4 regions of the Pseudaquabacterium rugosum genome follow, and region 2 is predicted to be linked to each of the others. Evidence: predicted binding sites of a transcription regulator. Region 2 holds the regulator's gene; each other region holds the start of a gene.
What was found. Region 2 encodes sigma-54, which starts transcription at its own class of promoters, with help from an activator protein. Its sites were predicted from a motif close to TGGCANGNAANCTGCTTT; they were not measured.

Region 1 (5,622 bases), on a different contig from region 2:
CTCGGGATCGGCCAGGTCGAAGCTGCAGTCGAGCACGCGCACCCGTGGCCGACCGCCCGCTGCCGAGGCGCTGAGCAGCGCCTGGAGCGCCGGGGCGGAAATCAGGGGCGACAGCGCGTCGCGGCAGGAATCCGGATCGGGACGGTGCATGGAAGACGGCCGGGGGTGCGGGGATCGGGTCCGCGGCGGCGGTCGCAGCCGGATGCGGACGGACGGAGCGAGCTTAACTGCCGCACGTGGCCGCCGCGTGCGGCCCCGCAGGCCCGGATGCGCACGGACCGGCGGCAGCGACGCAGCGCCGGCCTCCCAGCGCGCGGTCGTGATCTCCCCTCAAGTCCGATCGGGGCGGACCGATAAATCCAGGACCGCCCCGGCACCGCGTCTGTGCCGAATCCCGTCCGCCCGCAAGACCGTCGGCCATGACCCAGCAGTTCTCACCCCTGTCGCTCGTCCAGCATCGCATCGTGCTGGGCCAGCCCCTGCCCTTCAACGTCCGCGACCACGACCGCACGCTGCTGCTGGCCAAGGGGCAGCTGCTGCGCACACCGGCCCAGCTGCAGGCGCTGATGCAGCGTGGCGCGCTGGTCGATCTGGCCGAGCTGCAGTCGCAGGCGGACGCCCTGCGCATGGCCAAGCCACAGGAGCTGCCCCGGATGTGGAAGCGCTGCCTGGACCAGCTCGGCGAGAGCCTGCTGCGCGCCGGCGAGGCCGGCTTCCGCGAGACCGTCGAGGAGGCCGCCGGTCCGGTGCGGGCGCTGATCGAGCGCGATCCCGATCTGGCCATCTTCCAGGTGCTGCGGCCGGCCGACAACCCGCTGCTGAAGTACGGCACCGACCACGCGGTCCATGCGGCGATCTGCACCCAGCTGGTCGCCCGCCGTCTGGGTTGGGAGGAGGCCGACGTGCAACGCGCGTTCAAGACCGCGCTGACGATGAACGTCGGCATGCTGGAGCTGCAGGGCCTGCTGGCCACGCAGACCACCCCACCGACGCCCGAACAGCGACGGGCCATCCATGCCCACCCGATCGAGAGCCGCCGCCTGCTGGAGCTCGGCGGCGTGAGCGATGCCGACTGGCTGCGGGCGGTCGAGGACCACCACGAGACGGCCGACGGCCAGGGCTATCCCAAGGGCCTGCGCGAGGTCGGCGACATCGCGGCCCTGGTGCACCGTGCCGATGTCTACACCGCCAAACTCAGCCCGCGCGCCGGGCGCGAGGCCATGGCCGCCGACCAGGCCGGGCGGCAGATGTTCATGCAGGACCAGGGCCATCCGATGACGGCCGCGCTGGTCAAGGAGTTCGGCGTCTACCCGCCCGGTTGCTGGGTGCGCCTGGCCAACGGCGAGTGCGGCATCGTCGTGCGGCGAGGCCCGACGGTGATGACGCCGGTGGTCGCGGTGATGACCACGGCGGGCGGCCAGACGCTGAGCCGTCCGGTACGGCGCGACACCAGCCAGGCCGGCCAGGCGGTGCAGGGGCTGATGCAGGGCGCCGCGCGCCCACTGACCATCAGCACGGCCGAACTGATGGGCGTGGCCGAGACCTGAGGCCCGCCGGGGCCACAAGCACACAGGCCGTGCCATCCTCGCGGACGGACACGGCCTGGGGGCACGGATCAGGTGGATCAGGCGGACCGGTCAACGATCGACCGGCCCGCGCCGCGGGCCTTCAGCTCACTTGGCGAGCTTGAACACCCACATCGAGCCACCCTGCTCCAGGTAGCTGACCTTCTTGGCGACCTCGCCACCCCACAGCGGCACGGCGCCACCCCAGCCCGAGGCCACGGCCACGAACTGCTCGCCGTTCTGTTCCCAGGTCACCGGCGGGGCGACGACGCCCGAACCGGTCTGGAACTTCCACAGCACCTTGCCGGTCTTGGCGTCGGCGGCCTGCAGATAGCCTTCCGGCGTGCCCCAGAACACCAGGTTGCCACCGGTGGTCAGCACACCGCCCCACAGCGGCGCGTTGTTCGTGGTTTCCCAGACGATCTTGCCGGTCTTCGGATCGATCGCGCGCATGGCGCCGATGGGGCCGTCGCCATTGGTCTTGATCGTGAAGCCGGCGCCCAGGTAGGCGGCACCCTTCTTGTAGGTGATCGGCTCGTTCCAGATCTCCATGCCCCACTCGTTGGCCGGCACGTAGAACAGCTTGGTCTCCGGCGAGTAGGCCATCGGCATCTGGTTCTTGCCGCCCAGGAAGGACGGGGCGGCGTAGACGCTCTGGCCCTTCTTGCCGTCGGCACCGGCGGTCGGATCCCCCGGGCGGTTCTCCGGCACGAAGTTCGGACGGCCGGTCTTCAGGTCGATGCCGGTGGCCCAGGTGATCTTCTTGACGAAGGGGAAGGCGTTCTCGAGCTTGCCGTTCTTCGCGTCGATGACGTAGAAGAAGCCGTTGCGGTCGGCCTTGCCACCCAGCACCTTGCCGCCACCCGCGTCATAGGTGACGAACTCGTTGACGCCGTCGAAGTCCCAGCCGTCGTTCGGGGTGCCCTGGTAGTGCCAGACGATCTGGCCGGTCTTGACGTCGATGGCGACCGTCGAGCACGAGAACAGGTTGTCGCCCTTGCGCAGGTGGCTGTTCCACGGCGCCGGGTTGCCGGTGCCGAAGTAGGCCAGGCCGGTCTTGGCGTTGTAGGTGCCACCCAGCCAGGTGGCGGCGCCACCGGTCTTCCACAGGTCACCCGGCCAGGTCTTGCCGGTGGTGCCCGAGATGCCGTTCTCGGTCTTGTTGCCGTCCTTGTCGAACTTGTAGCCCATGTGGCCTTCGACGGTCGGACGCACCCAGACCAGCTCGCCGGTCCTGGGGTTGCGCGCCTCGACACGGCCGATGACGCCGAACTCGCCACCCGACACGCCGGTCAGCAGCAGGCCGCCGGCGATCAGCGGCGCGGCCGAGGCCGAGTAGCCGTCGGCGTAGTTGTCGATCTTCTCCTTCCAGACCACGTCACCGGTGTCCTGGTTCAGCGCGACGATCTGGGCGTCGAGCGTCATGAAGATCACGAGGTTGTCGTACAGCGTGGCGCCGCGGTTGATCACGTCGCAGCAGGGCATGATGCCGTCGGGCAGGCGGTGCTCGTACTTCCAGAGCTTCTTGCCGGTGGAGGCGTCCAGCGCGAACAGGCGCGAGTACGAACCGGTGACGAACATCTTGCCGTTGTGGATGACGGGCTGCGACTCCTGGCCGCGCTGCTTCTCGCCACCGAAGGAGAACGACCAGACCGGCACCAGCTTGCCGACGTTGCCGGTGTTGACCTTCTTCAGCGGCGAGTAGCGCTGGCCTTCGTTGCCCATACCCCAGCTCAGCACATCGCCGGTGGACTTGGCATCGTTGTCGATCATCTGGTCCGTGACGCCGGCGGCGTGGGCGGCCGTGCCGGCCATCATCGCGCAGCCCAGCGTGACGAGCAGGGTCGAGAGCTTCAATTGCATGGTGGTCTCCTCCAGGGGGGGTCAGCACAGACGGGAGGATTTCCCGCTGTTCCGGATGGCCTCAAGGGCAACATGCGTGCCATGTGCCGAGAGGCTCCAAATGGGGGACTTCGGCCGTGTAAGCCCGAACTGACTGCGGGTTGTCCCGCAGCCCCGTCGACCAGGACTGCTCCAGCGTCGCACAGGACAGGCCGACCCAGGCTGGGACAACGCAACACCGACCCGGGGCATGCCCGCGCAGCGGCGCGGCAGCGGCCCTGCGGCCACCCCAACGCGCAATGTACACGGGCTGCCGCGATGACAGGACCGGATCGACGATCCAGACGCTCAGCGCGCGACCGTCGCCGCCAGCGCGGCGCGCTCGTAGCGCGGATAGAGGTGGGCCACGTTGCGGGTCCACTCCGTCGGCCAGGCCGCCCAACGGCTGAACTCGGCGGGTACCGGCGCCCGCAGCACCTCGTTCATCTCCAGGCCGGCCGCGGCCCAGAGGCCGAACTGGCGGTCCATCCAGCGCAGGTAGTCGGCGGTGGCCGCCAGATCGGCGCCACCGGGGCGCACCGGCCCGTGACTGGGCACCAGCCAGCGCAGATCCGGCGCGGCCTGCAGCGTCTGCAGTGACGCGATCCAGCGCGGCAGATCGGCATGCGGCGTCGTCGGCACCCGGTCGGCGAAGACCAGGCCACCGACGAAGGCCACGCCGCTGCGGCGGTCGACCAGCACCAGATCGCTGTCGGTGTGACCGCGGTACTCGTGCAGCACGAACTCGCGCGCGCCCACCCGCCAGGGCCCGGCGCCGATGGTCTGCGCCGGCAGCCGCGCCTCGGTGCCGCCCATCCAGTCGCCGCACAGGCGGTAGAGGTTGTCCTCGTAGGCCTTGGCCTCGCGCGTCATGCCGGCCCGCGTCGAGACGGTGGCCAGCTGCGGCACGTCGGCAAAGGCCTGGTTGCCGAGGAAATAGTCCGGATGCTGGTTCAGGTGCAGCACCTGCACCACCGGCTCGGCCACGGTGCGGGCGATCAGCGCGCGCAGCTGCTCGCCGTAGCGGCGGCTGGGGCCGGTGTTGATGACGACCACGCCCTGGCCGGTGGCGATGAAGCCGGTGTTGATGATGTTGCAGCCGTTGTCGCGGCTGAAGTCCTCGTTGCGGCCCTCGACCACCCAGACGCCCGGAGCCAGCGCACGGGCCTGCAGACCGTAGTCCAGCCGGGCCGGATCCGGACGCGGCGGGCGTGGCGGCTCGGCGCCATCGGCCGACGCCCGCGCGACCTGCAACAGGGTCTGGTTCTGGGTCTGGGCCTGGGCCGCCGGCAGCGGCATCGCACGGCCGAGCTCACGCATCGCCTGGCGCGCACTCAACGGCGACCAGCCCTCGCCGTCCCAGCCCTGCGGGCCCTGCCCGCCGCCCGACGGCACGGACGCCCCGAACAGCCCGGCACAGACGGTGGCCAGCACGGCCAGCAGCGCACGCTGGCGCAGCCGGCGGCCCCGACGGAGGGGGCGCGGACCGGTCGGGTTCACGGGACCGGACGGGCCGGCACGGTTCACGGCATCGGAAAGCGGATGGATCATGGCAGCACGCTGTCGATGCGATTGCCGTTGTTGTCCTGGCCGACGATGCGCAGCGGACGCAGCGGCGGCTCGGCGAAGTCGAAGGAGAACACCGGGTTCTCGCTGACCGGCTCGAAGGTCTGGATGCGCAGCAGCTCGCGCTCGCGCGCATCGCGCACCACCAGGCGGCTGACGTAGAAGGCCGGCACGCCGTTGACCAGGCCGGTGTCCATCGGATGCATGATGCGCAGCCGCAGACGGCTGGCGGCATCCGCCCCCGCCGCGCGCGTCGCGTCGGCCTCGAACAGGCGACCGCTGACCTGGCCCAGCGTCTGCGACCAGCTGCCGTCGGCGCGACTGCCGCCGGGCACGGTACAGCCGCCGCCCGCCGAATCGACCTGCGTGCCGCCGACATGCCACAGCCCGTCGGCCGTCTGCGCCGCGGCACGCACCGGCGAGGCCTGCTCGAGCTTGAAACGGAAGGCGACCGTCGGTTGAGCGGCCAGCGGCTGCAGCTCCAGCACCTTGCGGATCGGGTTGCGGTCGACCAGCACGATCAGGCGCCGCACCTCGGGCAGCGCCGCCCGCACGCTGATCGGCACGTTCATCGGGTCCTCGGCGAAGGGCGGGCCCTGGACCTGCACCC
Region 2 (5,622 bases):
GCGACCTGATCACCTGGACCAGCCGCGACGCGGTGCGCTTCTTCCTGATCAGCCGCAAGGCCGACACCGAGTTCGTCTTCGACGTCGATCTGGCGCTCAAGGCCTCGGACGAGAACCCGGTCTTCTACGTGCAGTACGCGCACGCCCGCATCTGCTCGGTGCTGGCCCAGTACGGCGAGAAGACCGGCCGCACGGTCGATGCGGCCGCCGATCTGGCGCCGCTGACCGCGCCGACCGAACTCGCGCTGATGCTCAAGCTGGCCGCCTGGCCGGCGGTGCTGTCGGGCGCGGCCGAGGGCGTCGCGCCGCACGACATCGCCTTCTATCTGCGCGACCTGGCCTCGGCCCTGCACAGCTGGTATGCGGCCGAGCGCTTCCTGGTCGACGACCCGGTGCTGGCGGCCGCCCGCATGGCGCTGCTGGCGGCCACCCGCCAGGTGCTGGCCAACGGCCTGGACGTGATCGGCGTCAGCGCGCCGCAGCAGATGGCCCGCGAACCCGCGGCCGCCGTCTGAGTCCGGCCCGCGCCGTCCATCCCCGCCGGGCCGCCCCGCGCCCCGGCCTTCCGCGAGCCCTGTCCGCCGCCGCCGCGAACCGGAGTCCTGGTGAACCGTAACGTCCGCTTGCCCCGAGGCCGCTTCGTCGTCGGCCTGATCATCGGTCTGCTGATCGGCCTGGCCGCGGCGCTGGCCGTCGCGCTGTACGTGACCAAGGCGCCGGTGCCCTTCGTCAACAAGGTGCCGCAGCGCAGCGCCGAGCAGGATGCCGCCGAGGCCGAGCGCAACCGCCACTGGGATCCGAACGCCAGCCTGGGCGGACGCCGCACGCCGCCGGCCGATGCGGCCTCGGCAGCCACCCCGGCCGCCCCCCCGGCCTCCAGCACGGGCGGCCCGGGCGCGGCCCAGCCGGGCGGAGCGGCCACCACCCCGCCGGGGACGCCAGGGATGCCGCCCGCCGCCGCCGGAACGGGTCTGCCCCCGGCCAGCCCGCCCGCGGCGGCGAGCGCCGCCACGCCACGCGCCAGTGCCGCGAGCACGCGCGCATCCGCGGCCTCGGCGGCCGCGCCGCGCCCGCTGGTGTTCTTCGTCCAGGCCGGCTCCTTCAACCGGCCCGAGGAGGCCGAGGCCCAGCGCGCCCGTCTGGGCATGCTCGGCGTCTCCGCCCGCGTGACGGAGCGCGAGCAGGCCGGCCGGCTGTTCTACCGCGTGCGCGTCGGCCCCTTCGACAGCCGCGACGAGGCCGTGGCGGCCCAGGCGCCGCTGCAGGAGGCGGGCATCGACACCGCCCTCGTGCGCGTCGAGGCCCAGCTGCGCTGATCCACATCCCGCCACCGGCCGTGGCCCCCGCGCTTCGCCGCCGCCGTGCGCGCCACCGGGGAACCCCGGGCCGCGCCCCCGCTCCAACCGCGCAACGCATCGATCCCTCCGAGGACCCTCAGGCATGAACCGTCGCGACTTCGTCTCCCGTCAACTGGCCACCGGCCTAGCGCTGGGCACCCCCGCCCTGCTCGCCCACGCGCAAGGATCCCCGCAGGAAGGCCGCGATTTCCGCCGCGTGGCCGAGCCGCTGGCCATGCCCGCGGGCAAGGTGCAGGTGGTCGAGTTCTTCGGCTACTGGTGCCCGCACTGCAACGCGTTCGAGCCGGCGCTCGAGTCCTGGGTCCGCCAGCTGCCGGCCGACAAGGTCGCGTTCACCCGCATCCCGGTGGCCTTCCAGGCCTGGCACGAGAACTACCAGAAGCTCTATTTCGCGATCGAGGCCCTGGGCCAGATCGACAAGCTGCACACCAGCGTCTTCAAGTGGATCCACGTCGACAAGAAGCGCCTGGACAAGGATGACGAGATCCGTGCCTGGGCCGCGGCCAGCGGCGCCGACGCCACCCGCATCCTGGACGCGATGAAGAGCTTCGGCATCGCCGGCAAGCTGGCCAAGGCGCGCCAGCTGGCCCAGGGCTACGGCATCGACGGCGTGCCGACGATCGGCGTGCACGGCCGTTGGATGACCTCGCCGTCGATCAGCGGCGGCCCGGATCGCGCCCTGAGCGTGACCAATCAGCTGATCGCCCAGGTCCGCGCCTGATCCTCCGGCCGCCGGGCGCTGGTCAGCCTCGCCCCGGCCACGCATACTGCGCGGCGAGACGGAATTCGCGCCACGGCCCGCCCCAAGGCAGCGAGATCGGACTAGAATGGCATGCAATTTCTGTGCCGCTCATGTCGTCCCTGCGCTCCGTCCTCGTCGTCCTGTTGTCCGGTTCCGGCCTGCTGAGCCTGCCGGCCATGGCCGCCTCGGCGGACCGCACCCAGCCGCTCACGCTGGAATCCGACAAGCCCTGCACCGTCAACCTGGCCCGACAGGTCAGCCAGTGCAGCGGCAACGTCGTCATCACCCAAGGCACGCTGGTGCTGCGCGCCGAACAGATCGAGCTGCGCGAGAGCCGTGAGGGCCATCCCTCGGCCACCGCCAGCGGCAGCACGGCCAAGCCCGCCCAGTACCGCCAGAAGCGCGACGGCAGCGACGAGACCGTCGAGGGCAGCGCCACCCGCATCGACTACGACGGCAAGGCCGGTACGCTGCGCTTCGTCGGCCAGGCGGTCGTGCGGCGCCTGCGCGGCACGACGGTGGCCGACGAGATCACCGGCGGCGAGATCGTCTGGGACAACGTGGCCGAGCAGATCAGCGTCAGCGGCGGTGCGGCCAGCGCCGGCAATCCCGGCGGCCGCGTGCGCGCGGTGATCCAGCCGCGGGCCACCGTGCCCGCCGCGCCCCAGGTGCCCTTGCCGCTGAAGACCGGCCCGTCCGGCGCGGACCGCCCATGACGACCGCCTCCGCGACCCGCACCGCCGACGGCGGCAGCCGGCTCGAGGTCCGCGGCCTGCAGAAGCGCTACGGTGCCCGGCAGGTGGTCAAGGAAGTCCATCTGCGCGTGGCCGCCGGCGAGGTCATCGGCCTGCTCGGCCCCAACGGCGCAGGCAAGACCACCACGTTCTACATGGTCGTCGGCCTGGTGCGTGCCGATGCGGGCGAGATCCACATCGACGGCCAGCCGGTGCAGCACCAGCCGATCCACCGCCGCGCCAGCCTGGGCCTGAGCTACCTGCCGCAGGAAGCCTCGATCTTCCGCAAGCTCAGCGTCGAGGAGAACATCCGCGCCGTGCTCGAACTGCAGCACGATGCCCAGGGCAAGGCCCTGGACCGCGCGACCATCGACCGCCAGCTCGAACAGCTGATGGACGACCTGTCGCTCACCCGGCTGCGTGACGCGCCCGCGCCGTCCCTGTCCGGCGGCGAACGCCGGCGCGTCGAGATCGCCCGCGCGCTGGCCTCGCAGCCCCGCTTCATCCTGCTCGACGAGCCCTTCGCCGGGGTCGACCCGATCGCGGTGATCGAGATCCAGCGCATCATCGGCTTCCTGAAGGCGCGGGGCATCGGTGTGCTGATCACCGACCACAACGTGCGCGAGATGCTCGACATCTGCGACCGGGCCTACATCATCAGCGAGGGCCGTGTGCTGGCCGAGGGCACGCCGACCGAGATCGTCGGCAATCCCGACGTGCGGCGCGTCTACCTCGGCGAACACTTCAAGATGTGACGGACGGAAGCAAGCAGTCATGAAACCGTCCCTGCAGGTCCGCCTGTCCCAGCACCTGGCGCTGACGCCGCAGCTGCAGCAGTCGATCCGGCTGCTGCAGCTGTCGACGCTCGAGCTGCACCAGGAAATCGAGCAGATGCTCGAACAGAACCCCTTCCTCGACGTCGAGGAGGACCACGCGCCGATGGAGTTCGGGCTGGAGCGCCTGTCGTCCAGCCAGGACGCCGCCGGCCAGCGCGAGAAGGAACGCCTGGCCGAGCGCGAGGACGGCGCCGCCGGTGACGGCTCCGGCGGCGACGAGCCGGCCGGGGTCGACAACGCCGACTTCGGCGCCACCGAGCGCGACGACTGGGAAAACGGCACCGAGCGCGACGACTTCGACGGCATCCGCGAGCTGCCCTCCGGCAACACCGGCAGCGGCAGCGGGGACGACGACTTCGAGCCCATCGAGTCGGCCGACCAGGGACCGACGCTGCAGGACCACCTCCGGCGCCAGCTGCTGGGCATGCGGCTGTCCGAGGAGGACCAGGCCGCGGTGCTGGTGCTCATCGAGTCTCTCGACGAAGACGGTTATCTGGGCGACCCGCTCGCCGAGATCGCCGAGCGTCTGGGCAGCGCGCTCGGCATCGATCCGGACGATCCCGATCAGGCCGACGAACGCGAGGAGCTGGCCGACCGCCTGCGTTGCGCGCTGAAATGGCTGCAGAGCATGGAGCCCACCGGCGTCGGCGCCTCGGGCCTGTCCGAATGCCTGGTGCTGCAGCTCAAGGACAAGCCGCGCAGTCCCGCACGCAAGGTCGCCATCCGCATCGCCGAGGCCGGCCTCGAGCTGCTGGCGCGCCGCGACGCGAAGAAGCTGATGCAGGCCACCGGCGCCGACGAGCAGCTGCTGCGCGAGGCCCAGGCCCTGATCCTGAGCTGCGAGCCCAAGCCCGGCCGCCCGTTCGCGCGCGCCGAGGCCAACATCATCGTGCCCGACGTCATCGTGCTGAAGTCGGGGCGCGGCTGGAAGGCGACCCTCAATCCGGACGTCATGCCCAAGCTGCGCATCAACGACCTGTACGCGCAGGCCATCCGCGGCCAGCGCAACGGCTCGGCCAGCGGGCTGTCGTCACGCCTGCAGGAGGCGCGCTGGTTCATGAAGAACATCCTGCAGCGCTTCGACACCATCCTGCGCGTCAGCCAGGCCATCGTCGAGCGGCAGAAGGGCTTCTTCACCCACGGCGAGATCGCGATGAAGCCGCTGGTGCTGCGCGAGATCGCCGACGAGCTGGGCCTGCACGAGAGCACCATCTCGCGCGTGACCACGGCCAAGTACATGACCACGCCCTACGGCACCTTCGAGCTGAAGTACTTCTTCGGCTCCAGCCTGAACACCGAGGCCGGCGGCAACGCGTCGAGCACCGCGGTGCGCGCGCTGATCAAGCAGCTGGTGGCCAACGAGGACCAGGCCAAGCCGCTGTCCGACAGCCAGCTGTCGGACATGCTGGGCGAGCAGGGCATCACCGTCGCCCGCCGCACCGTGGCCAAGTACCGCGAGGCGCTGAAGATCGCGCCGGCCAATCTGCGCAAGGCCTTGTGAGCATTCCCCGGACGGGCCCGGCCCAGCCGGCCCCGTCCGCCTGACGTTCCGTCTTCCCGTACCCCGCGATGCCTGCCCTGTGCAGGCCGTCCGCGCTGGAGGCTTCCTGCCGTGACCACCCCCAAATTTCCCAAGCCGCCGATCGGCGGCATGCCGCGCCACCGCCGTGATGACGGCCCCGCCCCTCACGGAGCCCGACGTGGCCCGGGCCCGGGCCACGCCCCCCACGGCGGCCCGCAAGGCCGGGGTCCGGGCGGCCCCGGGCGACCGGGCCCCGGCCCCGGCGGCCGACCGGGTGGCCGACCGGGCGGCCCACCGCTGCGCCGGCCGGAGCTCGCGCTGGCACCGGTGGCCAGCGGCGAGCCGGTCTCGCTGTTCCTGCCCTGCCCGGCCGGCGTCGAGCCGCTGCTGGCCGACGAGTGCGCCCGCCTGCTGGGCGTCGACCGCTCGG
Region 3 (5,622 bases), on a different contig from region 2:
GCCCTTGGCCGACAGGCCGATGACCTGCGGCGCGGTGGCCTTGGTCACGAAGCTCGGGCCCGAGGGCACGTGGCCGGCCGGCAGGGTGCCGTAGCGGGCCTTGAGGGCCAGCGAGGAGACCGGCACATAACCTTGCAGGTAAGGCTGCTGATCGACCGCGAACTCGGCCTTGCCTTCGGCGACCGACTTCAGGAAGCCGGCCGACAGGTCGTAGCTGGCCACCTTGACCTTGGCGCCCAGGCCCATGCCCTGCACCGCGGCCACCGCGCGCTCACCGACCAGCGGGGCGCTCAGGCCCAGCACCACGTCGATGCTCTTGTCGGCGCTGAGCGCGGCGCGGATCTTGGATTCGATCTCCGCCGGATCGGCGCTGGTGGGCATCACCGTCACCGGGCCGCCGAAGCCCTCGGTCACGCCCTTGCAGCGCTGGTCGAGCGCGGCATTGCCGACCTCCTGGTTCACGCACAGCACCTTGCTGCCGCCGCGCTTCTTCAGCTCGGCGCCCACGGTGCGGCCGGCCGACAGCTCCTCCTGGCCGACGTGGAAGGCGATGCCGAGCTTGTCGGCCGCGGCGATGCCCGAGTTCATCGACACCACCGGGATGCCGGCGGCCACGGCGCGCCGGATGGCCGGGCCGAGCGCGTCCGGGTCGGGGTTGGAGACGACCAGGCCGGCCGGCTTCTGATTGACGGCTGCGTCGATCAGCTTGGCCATGGCCACCATGTCGAAGGTCTCCGGCGCGCGGTACTCGACCTTGACGTTGGTGTCCTTGGCCGCCTGCATGGCGCCGTTCTTGACGATGGACCAGAACGGATCCGAGGCCTGGCCGTGGGTGACGACCAGGATGGTGGGCTGGCCGGCCTGCGCCATCACCGGGGCGGCGAAGGACAGCGCCAGCGCGGTGCCGAGGGCGAGGGTCCGGAAGGGCTTGAGGGTGTTCATGCGTGTCTCCTGCTCGTTTCTGCACCCGGGTGCAGACTGGTGCCGAAAAAACTGCACCCGGGTGCAGTGACGCAGTTATACGTGGCGCCCCGCCGGTGCGCACCGGGGTAAACGCGTGAAAACGGATTTCTGTTTTGAACAGCCAGGCCGCTCAGCGCGGCCCGTCCACCAGCGCCCGCAGCTGCAGCTTGGTCTGCACGCCCAGCTGCTTGAAGATGGCGCCCAGGTGGTTGTTGACCGTCGATTCCGACAGGCCGAGCGCGCGTGCGATCTGCGGGCCGGTCTCGCCGGCCGCATAGCGCTGCACGATCTCGCGGCGGCGCGGGGTCAGCGTGTCGACGACCGAGCGCGGGCGCAGCCGCACCTGGATCCCGCCGTCAGGGTGGGGCTGCAGCTCGGCCACCACCCGGCGGCCGATCCAGGTCGGCTCCGCCGGCGGCAGCCAGACCTCGGGCAGCCGGTGGCGCTCGGCATAGGGCCACTCCAGCCGCAGCAGCGTCAGGAAGCGCGCGTCGGACACGCGCAGCAGGCCGTCGGCCGCGGCCACGGCATGGCCGATGGTCGGCGTGCGGCCCGCCGGACGGGACAGCTCCGCCAGCGCGCACTCGCGCCAGCTGTCGACCAGGTGCGGCAGGATGAAGGCCAGCGCCGCCGCATCGGCCGCGGTGAAGTCGGGGCGGCCGGCCTCGCGGCGCAGGGCCAGCACCCAGACGGTGGCGTCGGCGGGATCCTGCAGCACGGCCTGCACCTGCGGCGCGTGCGCGGGGCGGGCCTGGGTGGCCTGCGCGGTGGCGGGGACGTCCGGCGTCGTTTCCGCGACGTGGCCGGCCGCCGCATCCGTGGGCGGGGGGCAGGGCCAGGCGCCGGCCTGCATCAGCGCCTGCCAGCGGCCCTGGCCGGGCGTGGGCGTGGGCGCGGTCAGCGTCGGCGGTGGTGTCGGTGTCGGTTTGGATGTCGGCGAGCGGGCGGCATCCGGCGCCTCGGCCAGCCCGCCGCCGCACCACAGGCCGTCGTGCGGCAGCAGCTCCTGGATCAGCTCGGCCGTGCGCTGCTGGAACTGGCGTGCGCCCCACTGCCGGCTGCCGCGGTGCAGCTGCAGCACCAGCGCGCTCCAGGCCGCCAGTTGCGGGCCGTCCAGCCCCGGCGAGGTCAGCGCGGTGGGCGCCGTCGACGGGCTCATGGCTGTCCCGGACGGACCGCCACCGGCCCTGGGGCATCCACCCCAGCCGGTCCGCCATCGACTGGTGGCGTGCGGCGTAAGGCGGCCGCCCTGGGGGGATCACCCCAGATCGACGGGCAGGTGGGCAGGGCGGACGGCATGACGCTGTTGTCGGCCGGCGTGCCGTCGGCTTGAGCGTGGCCGGGAACGACCCCTCACGCCGGCCGCCGCGCCGTGTCCGGCCGGTGGGGACGGGCCGCGAACGTGACGCGCTTCACGCCGCCGGCGGCCCATCGCGGCGGCTGGCCCGATCCGGGCCGTGGCGGTCCGTTTCTGGCCGTTTCTGGCATCGCGTTTGCAATGAAGTCCCCATGTCGGCGTCCCTCCCGGGGCTCCGGCCCTGACCACACCACCGCTGCGGAAGCCCCATGAACACCCATCCGGCCATCGTCTCCACGTCCTCCCTCCGTCTGGCCGCGCTGGCCGTGGGCCTGCTGGCCGGCACCGCCCAGGCCGCGCCGCTGCTGCAGAGCTTCACCGAGAACTTCGAGGGCACCCTGTCGGCCTGGACCCAGCGCAGCCCCGACGAGGCCGCCATCATGGTCGACCCGCTGAACGCGGCCAACCACGTGCTGGGCTTCAACCGCCTGGGCTCGGCCGGCAGCATCTTCAGCACCGCCGACCTGAACGGCAGCAACGTCTACACCGTGCAGTTCGACTACCTGGGCCTGCCGCGCCAGGGCAGCGTGGCCGGCGACATCGGCGGCTACTTCGGCGTGCGCAACGGCACCCCCGGCAACCGCGAGTACTGGGTGGCCGGCACCGGCAGCTATCCCACGCTGTTCGACCTGATCGACGACGGCCAGTGGCACACCTACGTCGCCACGCTGCGGTCGACCCTGGTCGGCGGCACGGTGCACCTCGAGTTCGAGGACTGGGACGGCTCGCGCGGCCTGGCCGGTGATGCCTACTTCGACAACATCGTCTTCACCGCCGGCGGCACGCTGGCCCAGGGCGTCAATGGCACGGTGACCGTGCTGAACGCGGTGCCGGAGCCGGGCGCGCTGGCGCTGACCGCGCTCGGCCTGTGCGCTGCCGGCCTTGCCGGCCAGCGTCGCCGCCGCGCGGGCTGAGGTCGCCGGCCGCCGCGGGCGGCGGCCATGCCCGAGCTCAGGCCGCCTGCGGCGGCCACACCCGCTGCGCGACCCCGCCGGGCCGGGGCCCGGCCGCACCCAGCGGCGCGATGCCCATGGCCTGCAGCCGTTCCTGCAGATCCTGCAGCACGGCCGCGCGACGTAACGTCCAGGTCGAGGCGAAGCAGCGCCAGAAGGTCCAGCCGGCGCGCTCCAGGATGCGCTGGCGCGCCATGTCGGCCGGCCAGCGGTCGGGGCCGTGGAAGGCATCGCCGTCGCATTCGATGGCCAGGCGCCGGTCGCCCGCGCCCTCGACCACCAGGTCGATGCGGTAGGCGCCGGCGCGCACCTGCGGCGTGACGCGGTAGCCCAGCGCCGTCAGCGCGCCGAACACGTCACGCTCGAAGCCGGACTCGCAGCGCTCGATCAGCGGCCGTTCGACCTCGGGCTGCGCGACGGCCCCGCCCACGCCATCGGCGGCGCGGGGGGCCTGCGCCGCGCCACTGAAGTGCTCGACCAGGCCGCGCCGCACCACGTCACGCTCGAAGCCGGACTCGCAGCGCTCGATCAGCGGCCGTTCGACCTCGGGCTGCGCGACGGCCCCGCCCACGCCATCGGCGGCGCGGGGGGCCTGCGCCGCGCCACTGAAGTGCTCGACCAGGCCGCGCCGCACGTCGCGCGGCGAGAGCTCGGCCGCCGTCACCGATCGCACCAGCACCATGCGATCGCGCGCGCGGCTGGCCGCGACGTTGAAGCGCTGGTCATGGGCCTGGCCGGACAGCGCGTGGTGCTGCTTCGCGTCCGCCACCAGGCTCAGGAACATGATGTCGCGCTCGCTGCCCTGGAACACGTAGGCGTCGCCGCAGGTGAAGCGGCGGCGCGTCAGCTCGGCCATGTCGATGCGGCGGCAGGCCAGATCGTGGATGTGGCGCGCCTGCTCCGGCCCCAGCAGCGAGACCACGCCGATGCTGCGCCCGGCCATCGCCGGATCGGCCACGAGGGCCTCGATCTGCTGCACGATGCATTCGGCCTCGGCGGCGTTGATGTTGCGTGCGTCGCGCACGCCCGCGGGCAGGTACAGATCGACCAGCGGCGGGTCCAGCCGCTCGCTGGCGTGCGGGATGCGCAGCGGCCGGATCTGGTCCTGGTAGAAGGTGCGGTTGCTGTAGGCGATGATGGGCTCGGCGCAGCGGAAATGCTCGGTCAGCATCACGCGGTGCGCCGCATAGACGGTCGAGGCCAGGTCGTACAGCGACTTCTCCGGCGTCAGGTCACGGGCATGCGGCTGGTCGGCCAGGAAGCGCTGGCGCAGACGCTCGACATGCGCGGCCTCCAGGAAGCCGGCCGTCGGCGACACCTGCTTGTCGTCGCCCACCACCAGCACCTGGCGGCCGCGCAGCACGGCCGGCAGCGCCCACAGATCGGACTGGCTGGCCTCGTCGACGATCACCAGATCGAAGCGGCCGAGCTCGGCCGGCATGCTCTCCGAGACCTTGGCATGGCTCATGATCCAGCAGGGCACGGCGGCCTGCGCATCGAGCATGGCCTGGCGGGCGTCACGCCGGTAGCGCGGCGCATGGGTGCCGGTGCCCTGGCCGATGCGGCGGATGGCCACGCGGTAGCTCTCCAGCGCCGACAGCACCTTGGCCGAGGCGTTGGCCTTGGTCTGCAGCCAGGCGCTGTGGCTGACCAGATCGGTGTACTGGCGCGCCAGCACCTGCTCCAGCGCGCGGCGGCGGCGGGCCAGTGCCTGCTGCTCCTCGCGGGCGTCCAGGCCCTGCAGATGGTGGCGCAGGCGGGCCCAGGTCCAGGCCTCGCGCCAGCGCGCGGGCAGTGCCGGGTCGCCGTCGGACCCCGGGAAGGACGACGAGGCTGACGGTGAGGATGAGGGGTCCGGCAGCGGCTGGCGCAGGCGCTGCGCCCAGTCGGGCGCGCCCGACTGCTCGATGCGTGCGGTCAGCTCGGCCACGCGGTCGAGCTCGGGGCGCAGCTGCTCGATGCGCCGCAGTTCGGCCATCAGGCCAGCCCAGTCCGCAGCCAGCCGGTCGGCGCCCAGCGTGCGCTGGCCCGGGCCGTCGGCCAGCGCCGCGCGCAGGCGCTCGACCACCGGGCCGCCGCAGCCCGCCAGGGCCTCGCGGTGCTCGGCCAGCGTGCGCGCGGCCTGCGCGATGTCGACGCGGCCGAGGTGGCGCCGCAGGTGGCCGGCCACGCGCTGCAGGCCGCCGGCCTCGCCCAGCAGGTCCTGTTCGGGCAGATCGAGGAACACGCGGCGGGCCAGCGCCACCAGCGCCGGGTCCTGCTGCGTGGCCAGCGCATGCACCCGGCGCACCGCCAGGCCCAGGCGCTCGGTGGCGCGCAGCTGCTCGACGGCGGCGTCGATCTCCGGGA
Region 4 (5,622 bases), on a different contig from region 2:
CGGTCGCTCAGCAGCACGGCCTCGTCCACGTCGTGGGTCACCATCACCACGGTGCTCTGGGTGCGGGCCACGATCTTCAGCAGCTCGTCCTGCAGGTGGGCACGGGTCAGGGCGTCCAGGGCGCCGAAGGGCTCGTCCATCAGCAGCACCTTGGGCTCCATGGCCAGGGCGCGGGCGATGCCCACGCGCTGCTTCATGCCGCCGGAGATCTCGTGCGGGCGCTTGGCCAGGGCGTGGCTCATGCCCACCAGTTCCAGCGCGGCGGTGGTGCGGTCGCGCAGCTGGGCCTTGCTCTCCTTGCCGCCGAAGACGCGCTCGACGGCCAGCAGCACGTTCTCGAAGCAGGTCAGCCAGGGCAGCAGGCTGTGGTTCTGGAACACCACCGCGCGCTCGGGGCCGGGGCCGGCGATCTCCTTGTTGTCGCACAGCAGGGCGCCGCTGGTGGGCAGCGTCAGGCCGGCGATCAGGTTCAGCAGCGTGCTCTTGCCGCAGCCGGAGTGGCCGATCAGCGTGATGAACTCGCCCTTGGCGACGTCGAGGTGGATGTCGCGCAGGGCGTGGAAGCGGCCCTTCTTCGTGTTGAAGACCATCTCGGCGGACTGGACCTGGATGAAGCGTTCCATGGGGACTCCTGGGGTGTCTGGCGGTGCGGTTGGCGGGGCAGGGCGGTGGGGTGTGCGGCGCGGTGCCGTGCCCGCTCAGTCGTCGAAGGAGAAGCGCTTGGCCAGGGCCATCAGCGCCTGTTCGAGCGCCAGGCCGACGATGCCGATGACGAAGATGGCGATGATGATGTGCTGGACGTTGAGGTTGTTCCACTCGTCCCAGACCCAGAAGCCGATGCCCACGCCGCCGGTCAGCATCTCGGCGGCGACGATCACCAGCCAGGCCGTGCCCACCGACAGGCGCACGCCGGTCAGCATGTAGGGCAGCACCGAGGGCAGCAGGATCTTGGTGATGACCTTCCACTCGGACAGGTTCAGCACGCGGGCCACGTTCAGGTAGTCCTGGGGCACGCGCTGCACGCCCACCGCGGTGTTGACCACCATCGGCCAGATCGAGCAGATGAAGATGGTCCAGATGGCGGCCGGGTTGGCGCTCTTGAACACCAGCAGGCCGATCGGCAGCCAGGCCAGCGGCGAGACCGGCTTGAGCAGGCTGATCAGCGGCGAGACCATGCGGCTGACGAACTCGAAGCGGCCGATGATGAAGCCCAGCGGGATGCCGACGAGGGCGGCCATGCCGAAGCCCAGGCCCACGCGCTGCAGCGAGTTCAGGATGTTCCAGCCGATGCCCTGGTCGTTCGGGCCGTTGCTGTAGAACGGGTCGGCGAACAGCTTGACCGCGGCGTCGAAGGTCTGTGCCGGGGTGGGGAAGGTGGTGCTGTTCATCGTCGCGACGGCCCAGATCGCGATCAGGGTGGCCAGGCCGAGCACCGGCGGCAGCACGGCCATCCAGAAGCCGCGCCAGTCGCGGGCCGGCCGGGGGGCGACGGGGGCCGGTGCGGTCGCGGTGGGTGCGTCGGCCGTGGTGGCGGCGGCAGCGCCGGTGGCGGCGGGGCGGGCCGCGGCGCCGGGCTCGACGGTGTTCAGCGGGGAGTGGAAGACGGCACTGACCATGGGGATCTCCAGTTGCTCGTGCGGGACACGTCAGGTGTGGATGGGCGGGGTCGTCCGCGGCGCTGCCGCACACGACCCGCGTCAGGCTCAGGCCTTGATCTTGAAACCGTCGGCGTACTTGGCCGGCTCCTTGCCGTCCCACACCACGCCGTCGATCAGCTTGCTGCTGCGCAGATCGCTCTTGGGCACGCTGATCTTCAGGGCGCCGGCGGCCTCCTTGTAGAGCGCCGTCTGGTTGATGGCCTTGGCCACGCCCAGGTAGTCCGGGTGGCTCTTGAGCAGGCCCCAGCGCTTGTGCTGGGTCAGGAACCACATGCCGTCCGACAGGTACGGGTAGGTCACCGCGCCGTCGCCGAAGAACTTCATGTGGTTGGGGTCGTCCCAGGTCTTGCCCAGGCCGTTCTGGTAGCGGCCCAGGATGCGCTGGTTGATCGCGTCGACGCTGGTGTTGATGTAGGCCTTCTGCGCCACGGTCTCGGCCATCTTCATCTTGTTCTGCAGGCCGGCGTCGATCCAGCGGCTGGCTTCGAGCACCGCCATCATCACCGCACGTGCGGTGTTGGGGTACTTCTGGACGAACTCGCCGGTGGCGCCCAGCACCTTCTCGGGGTGGTCCTTCCAGATGTCCTGGGTGGTGTTGGCGGTGATGCCGATGCCGTCGATGATGGCGCGGTGGTTCCAGGGCTCACCGACGCAGAAGCCGTCCATGTTGCCCACGCGCATGTTGGCCACCATCTGCGGCGGCGGCACGGTGATCAGCTTGGCCCCCGACAGCGGGTTGATGCCGGCGGCCGCCAGCCAGTAGTGCATCCACATGGCATGGGTGCCGGTGGGGAAGGTGCCGGCGAAGGTGTATTCACGCGGGTTGGCCGCCATCACCTTGGCCAGCGACGGGCCGTCGACGGCGCCCTTGTCGGCCAGCGCCTTGGACAGGCTGATGGCCTGGCCGTTGTTGTTCAGCGTCATCAGCACGGCCATGTCCTTCTTGGGGCCGCCGATGCCCAGGTGCACGCCGTAGACCAGGCCGTAGAGCACGTGGGCCATGTCGAGCTCGCCGTTGACCAGCTTGTCGCGCACGCCGGCCCAGCTGGCCTCCTTGGTCGGGATGATCTTGATGCCGTACTTCTTGTCGAAGCCCAGCACGCTGGCCATCACCACGCTGGCGCAGTCGGTCAGCGGGATGAAGCCGATCCGGACTTCTTCCTTCTCCGGCTTGTCGGAGCCGGCGGCATACACGGCGGCCTGCAGGCCGGGCACCATGCCGGAGGCGGTGACGCCGGCCACGCCTGCGGCGGCGGCCTTGATGACGGTACGGCGGCTCATGTCGGGGGTTTCCTTGGCGGGCTTGGACAGGGAAGACATCGCGGGGGCTCTCTCGCTACGACGGAAAAACAAAAAGGCGTCCGCACCGGACCGCCGCGGATGCCGCGACAGAGGGTGGGGACGCCGTCGTCCTGGGCGGGTCACTCCGACGTTGGAGTGGCCTGTCCTGTGAGGGAAGATCGCCGTTGACCTTCTTGCAGAGTACTAAGCACGGGGCGTGCCAGCCTGGATCTCCCGCGGTCCGGCACCCCATGCACCGCGGCAGGGAGGCCGTGCGCGGGCCGTGGCGCGCCGGTCCTGCTGCAATGCACCATCCCGGGGTGCCTGCGGTCGGCGCTGGTGCGTGGCCCGGCGCCGCAGGGGGCGGATCAGCCCAGCAGCTCGCTCGCGTCGATCAGGCGTTGGGCGAGGTCGGCCATCTTCAGGCCCTTGTCCATCGCCGTCTTGCGCAGGCGGGCGTAGGCCGCGTCCTCGTTCAGGCCGTGGCGCGTCATCAGCAGGCCCTTGGCCCGTTCGATGATCTTGCGCTCGCCGAGCTGGCTGCGGGCGTCGGCCAGCTCGCGGCGCAGGCCTTCCTCGACCTGGAAGCGGGCCATGGCCACGTCCAGCACCGGCTTGACCCGCTCAGCCGCCAGCCCCTGCACGACATAGCCCGTCACCCCGGCGGCGATGGCCTCGCGCATGTGGGTCGGGTCTTCCTCGTTGGTGAACAGCACGATGGGGCGCCGCGCATCCCGCGTGGCCATCACCACGTGTTCCAGCGTGTCGCGGGCCTGGCTTTCCGCATCCACGATGATCAGGTCGGGCTGGATCTGCGCGATGCGCTCGGGCAGGTAGATGTCCGAGGGCAGCACCGCCACGATGTTGTAGCCGCCCTCCAGCAGACCGATGCGCAGGCTGCGCGAGCGGTCGGCCTCTTCCAGCAGCTCGGCATCCATGTCCGGGCCGGGGCTGAGGTTCTCGGGGGCGACGATGACGATGCGCAGCGTGGAGACGGATGTCTTCATGGCGCAATCCCAAGCAAGTGACGCGCCAGTGGCCGGCCCGATGCACCAGGCCGGGCCGGTCCTGCATGGGTGTGGTGCGGTTCGGGTGCGGCGCTGGTGTGCGTTGGTGCGCCTGGGTGCGGCGCCGTCGCGACCCGCCATTGCGACCCGCCATCGCGGCCAGCCGGTGGCGGCGGTCTGGATACACTCGCGCGCCATGAATGTGCTGGGCATCGAATCATCATGTGACGAGACCGGGGTGGCGGTGGTGACCCTGGCGTCGCCGGCTACCGCCGGGGCAGGCACCGGGGCCGGTGGCGGGCCCATCGTCTGGCCGCGCCTGCGCGCGCACGCGCTGCACAGCCAGGTCGCGATGCACGAGGCCTATGGCGGCGTGGTGCCCGAGCTGGCCTCGCGCGACCACATCCGCCGCGTGCTGCCGCTGACCGACGAGGTGCTGGCCGAGGCCGGCCTGAGCCGCGCCGACATCGACGTGGTGGCCTACACCCGCGGCCCGGGCCTGGCGGGCGCGCTGCTGGTGGGTGCCGGCGTGGCCTGCGCGCTGGCGCTGGCGCTCGACCGGCCGACGCTCGGCGTCCATCACCTGGAAGGCCATCTGCTGTCGCCCTTCCTGTCGGCCGATCCGCCGGAGTTCCCCTTCGTCGCGCTGCTGGTCTCCGGGGGCCACACCCAGCTGATGCGGGTCGATGGCGTCGGGCAGTACGCGCTGCTGGGCGAGACCATCGACGACGCGGCCGGCGAGGCCTTCGACAAGAGCGCCAAGCTGCTGGGCCTGGGCTATCCGGGCGGGCCGGCGCTGTCGCGCCTGGCGCAGCAGGGGCGGGGCGATGCCTACGCCTTGCCGCGCCCGCTGCTGCACAGCAAGGATCTGGATTTCTCCTTCGCCGGCCTGAAGACGGCGGTGGCGGTGCAGCTGCGCAAGCTGGGCCCCGCGCCGACGGATGTCGAGCGGGCCGATCTGGCCGCCTCGACCCAGGCCGCCATCGTCGAGGTGCTGGTGCGCAAGAGCCTGGACGCGCTCAAGCGCACCGGGCTGAAGCGGCTGGTGGTCAGCGGCGGCGTCGGCGCCAACGCCGCGCTGCGCGCCCAGCTGGACGAGGCGACGCGCAAGCGCGGCTGGCGCGTGCACTATCCGGAGCTGTCGCTGTGTACCGACAACGGGGCGATGATCGCGCTGGCCGCGGCCATGCGGCTGCAGACCGGCATCGCCACCGCCCGGCCCGACTACGCCTTCGACGTGCGCCCGCGCTGGCCGCTGGATGAGCCGCAGGATCGGCCGCCGGTGGGGCCGGCTCCGGTGCCCGCCATCCCGTCCCATCCCCTGACCTGATGCCCGGCGGCCGCGTCGCGCCGGCCTGAACCCATGTCCGCCCAGACCGTCCAGACCGTCCTGTCCGACCTCCCGCCTTCCCGTCGCCGCTTCCTCGGTCAGCTCGTCGGTGCCGGCGCAGGGGCGGCGGCCGTGGTGGCCGCCCCGGGCGTGCGCGCCCAGACGGCGGCCCCCGGCGAGCCGATCCGGCTGGCCATGATCGAGGCCCTGTCCGGCCCGCTGGCCGCCGGCGGCGAGGCGGCCTGGCGCAACCTGCTGTGGGCGGTCGAGCGGGTGAATGCCCGCGGCGGCGTGCGCCTGCCCGGCGGCGCGCGGCCGCTGGCGCTGCAGCGCCTGGATCACCAGG

Region 1: a site for sigma-54 is predicted at 3,493-3,510, ahead of AACH11_RS05575 (PQQ-dependent methanol/ethanol family dehydrogenase). Genes of this name have one in related genera too.
Region 3: a site for sigma-54 is predicted at 2,446-2,463, ahead of AACH11_RS21060 (PEP-CTERM sorting domain-containing protein). Genes of this name have one in related genera too.
Region 4: a site for sigma-54 is predicted at 3,145-3,162, ahead of AACH11_RS18905 (CmpA/NrtA family ABC transporter substrate-binding protein). Genes of this name have one in related genera too.

What each region holds. Positions count from the first base shown of each region.
Region 1 covers NZ_JBBUTF010000004.1:293,274-298,895, reverse strand. Annotated here, with positions in the region: gene AACH11_RS05585 (sulfurtransferase) at 1-150, opposite strand, end outside; gene AACH11_RS05580 (HD-GYP domain-containing protein) at 420-1,547, shown strand; gene AACH11_RS05575 (PQQ-dependent methanol/ethanol family dehydrogenase) at 1,674-3,428, opposite strand; gene AACH11_RS05570 (quinoprotein relay system zinc metallohydrolase 1) at 3,756-4,946, opposite strand; gene AACH11_RS05565 (quinoprotein dehydrogenase-associated SoxYZ-like carrier) at 4,994-5,622, opposite strand, start outside.
Region 2 covers NZ_JBBUTF010000008.1:121,551-127,172, reverse strand. Annotated here, with positions in the region: gene argS (arginine--tRNA ligase) at 1-515, shown strand, start outside; gene AACH11_RS10625 (SPOR domain-containing protein) at 606-1,316, shown strand; gene AACH11_RS10620 (thiol:disulfide interchange protein DsbA/DsbL) at 1,441-2,079, shown strand; gene lptA (lipopolysaccharide transport periplasmic protein LptA) at 2,211-2,816, shown strand; gene lptB (LPS export ABC transporter ATP-binding protein) at 2,813-3,589, shown strand; gene AACH11_RS10605 (RNA polymerase factor sigma-54) at 3,609-5,171, shown strand; gene AACH11_RS10600 (THUMP domain-containing class I SAM-dependent RNA methyltransferase) at 5,520-5,622, shown strand, end outside.
Region 3 covers NZ_JBBUTF010000024.1:39,404-45,025, forward strand. Annotated here, with positions in the region: gene AACH11_RS21050 (sugar ABC transporter substrate-binding protein) at 1-942, opposite strand, end outside; gene AACH11_RS21055 (helix-turn-helix transcriptional regulator) at 1,094-2,122, opposite strand; gene AACH11_RS21060 (PEP-CTERM sorting domain-containing protein) at 2,530-3,234, shown strand; gene AACH11_RS21065 (AAA domain-containing protein) at 3,272-5,622, opposite strand, start outside.
Region 4 covers NZ_JBBUTF010000019.1:1,048-6,669, forward strand. Annotated here, with positions in the region: gene AACH11_RS18895 (ABC transporter ATP-binding protein) at 1-623, opposite strand, end outside; gene ntrB (nitrate ABC transporter permease) at 699-1,616, opposite strand; gene AACH11_RS18905 (CmpA/NrtA family ABC transporter substrate-binding protein) at 1,704-2,978, opposite strand; gene AACH11_RS18910 (ANTAR domain-containing response regulator) at 3,308-3,946, opposite strand; gene tsaD (tRNA (adenosine(37)-N6)-threonylcarbamoyltransferase complex transferase subunit TsaD) at 4,143-5,276, shown strand; gene AACH11_RS18920 (branched-chain amino acid ABC transporter substrate-binding protein) at 5,310-5,622, shown strand, end outside.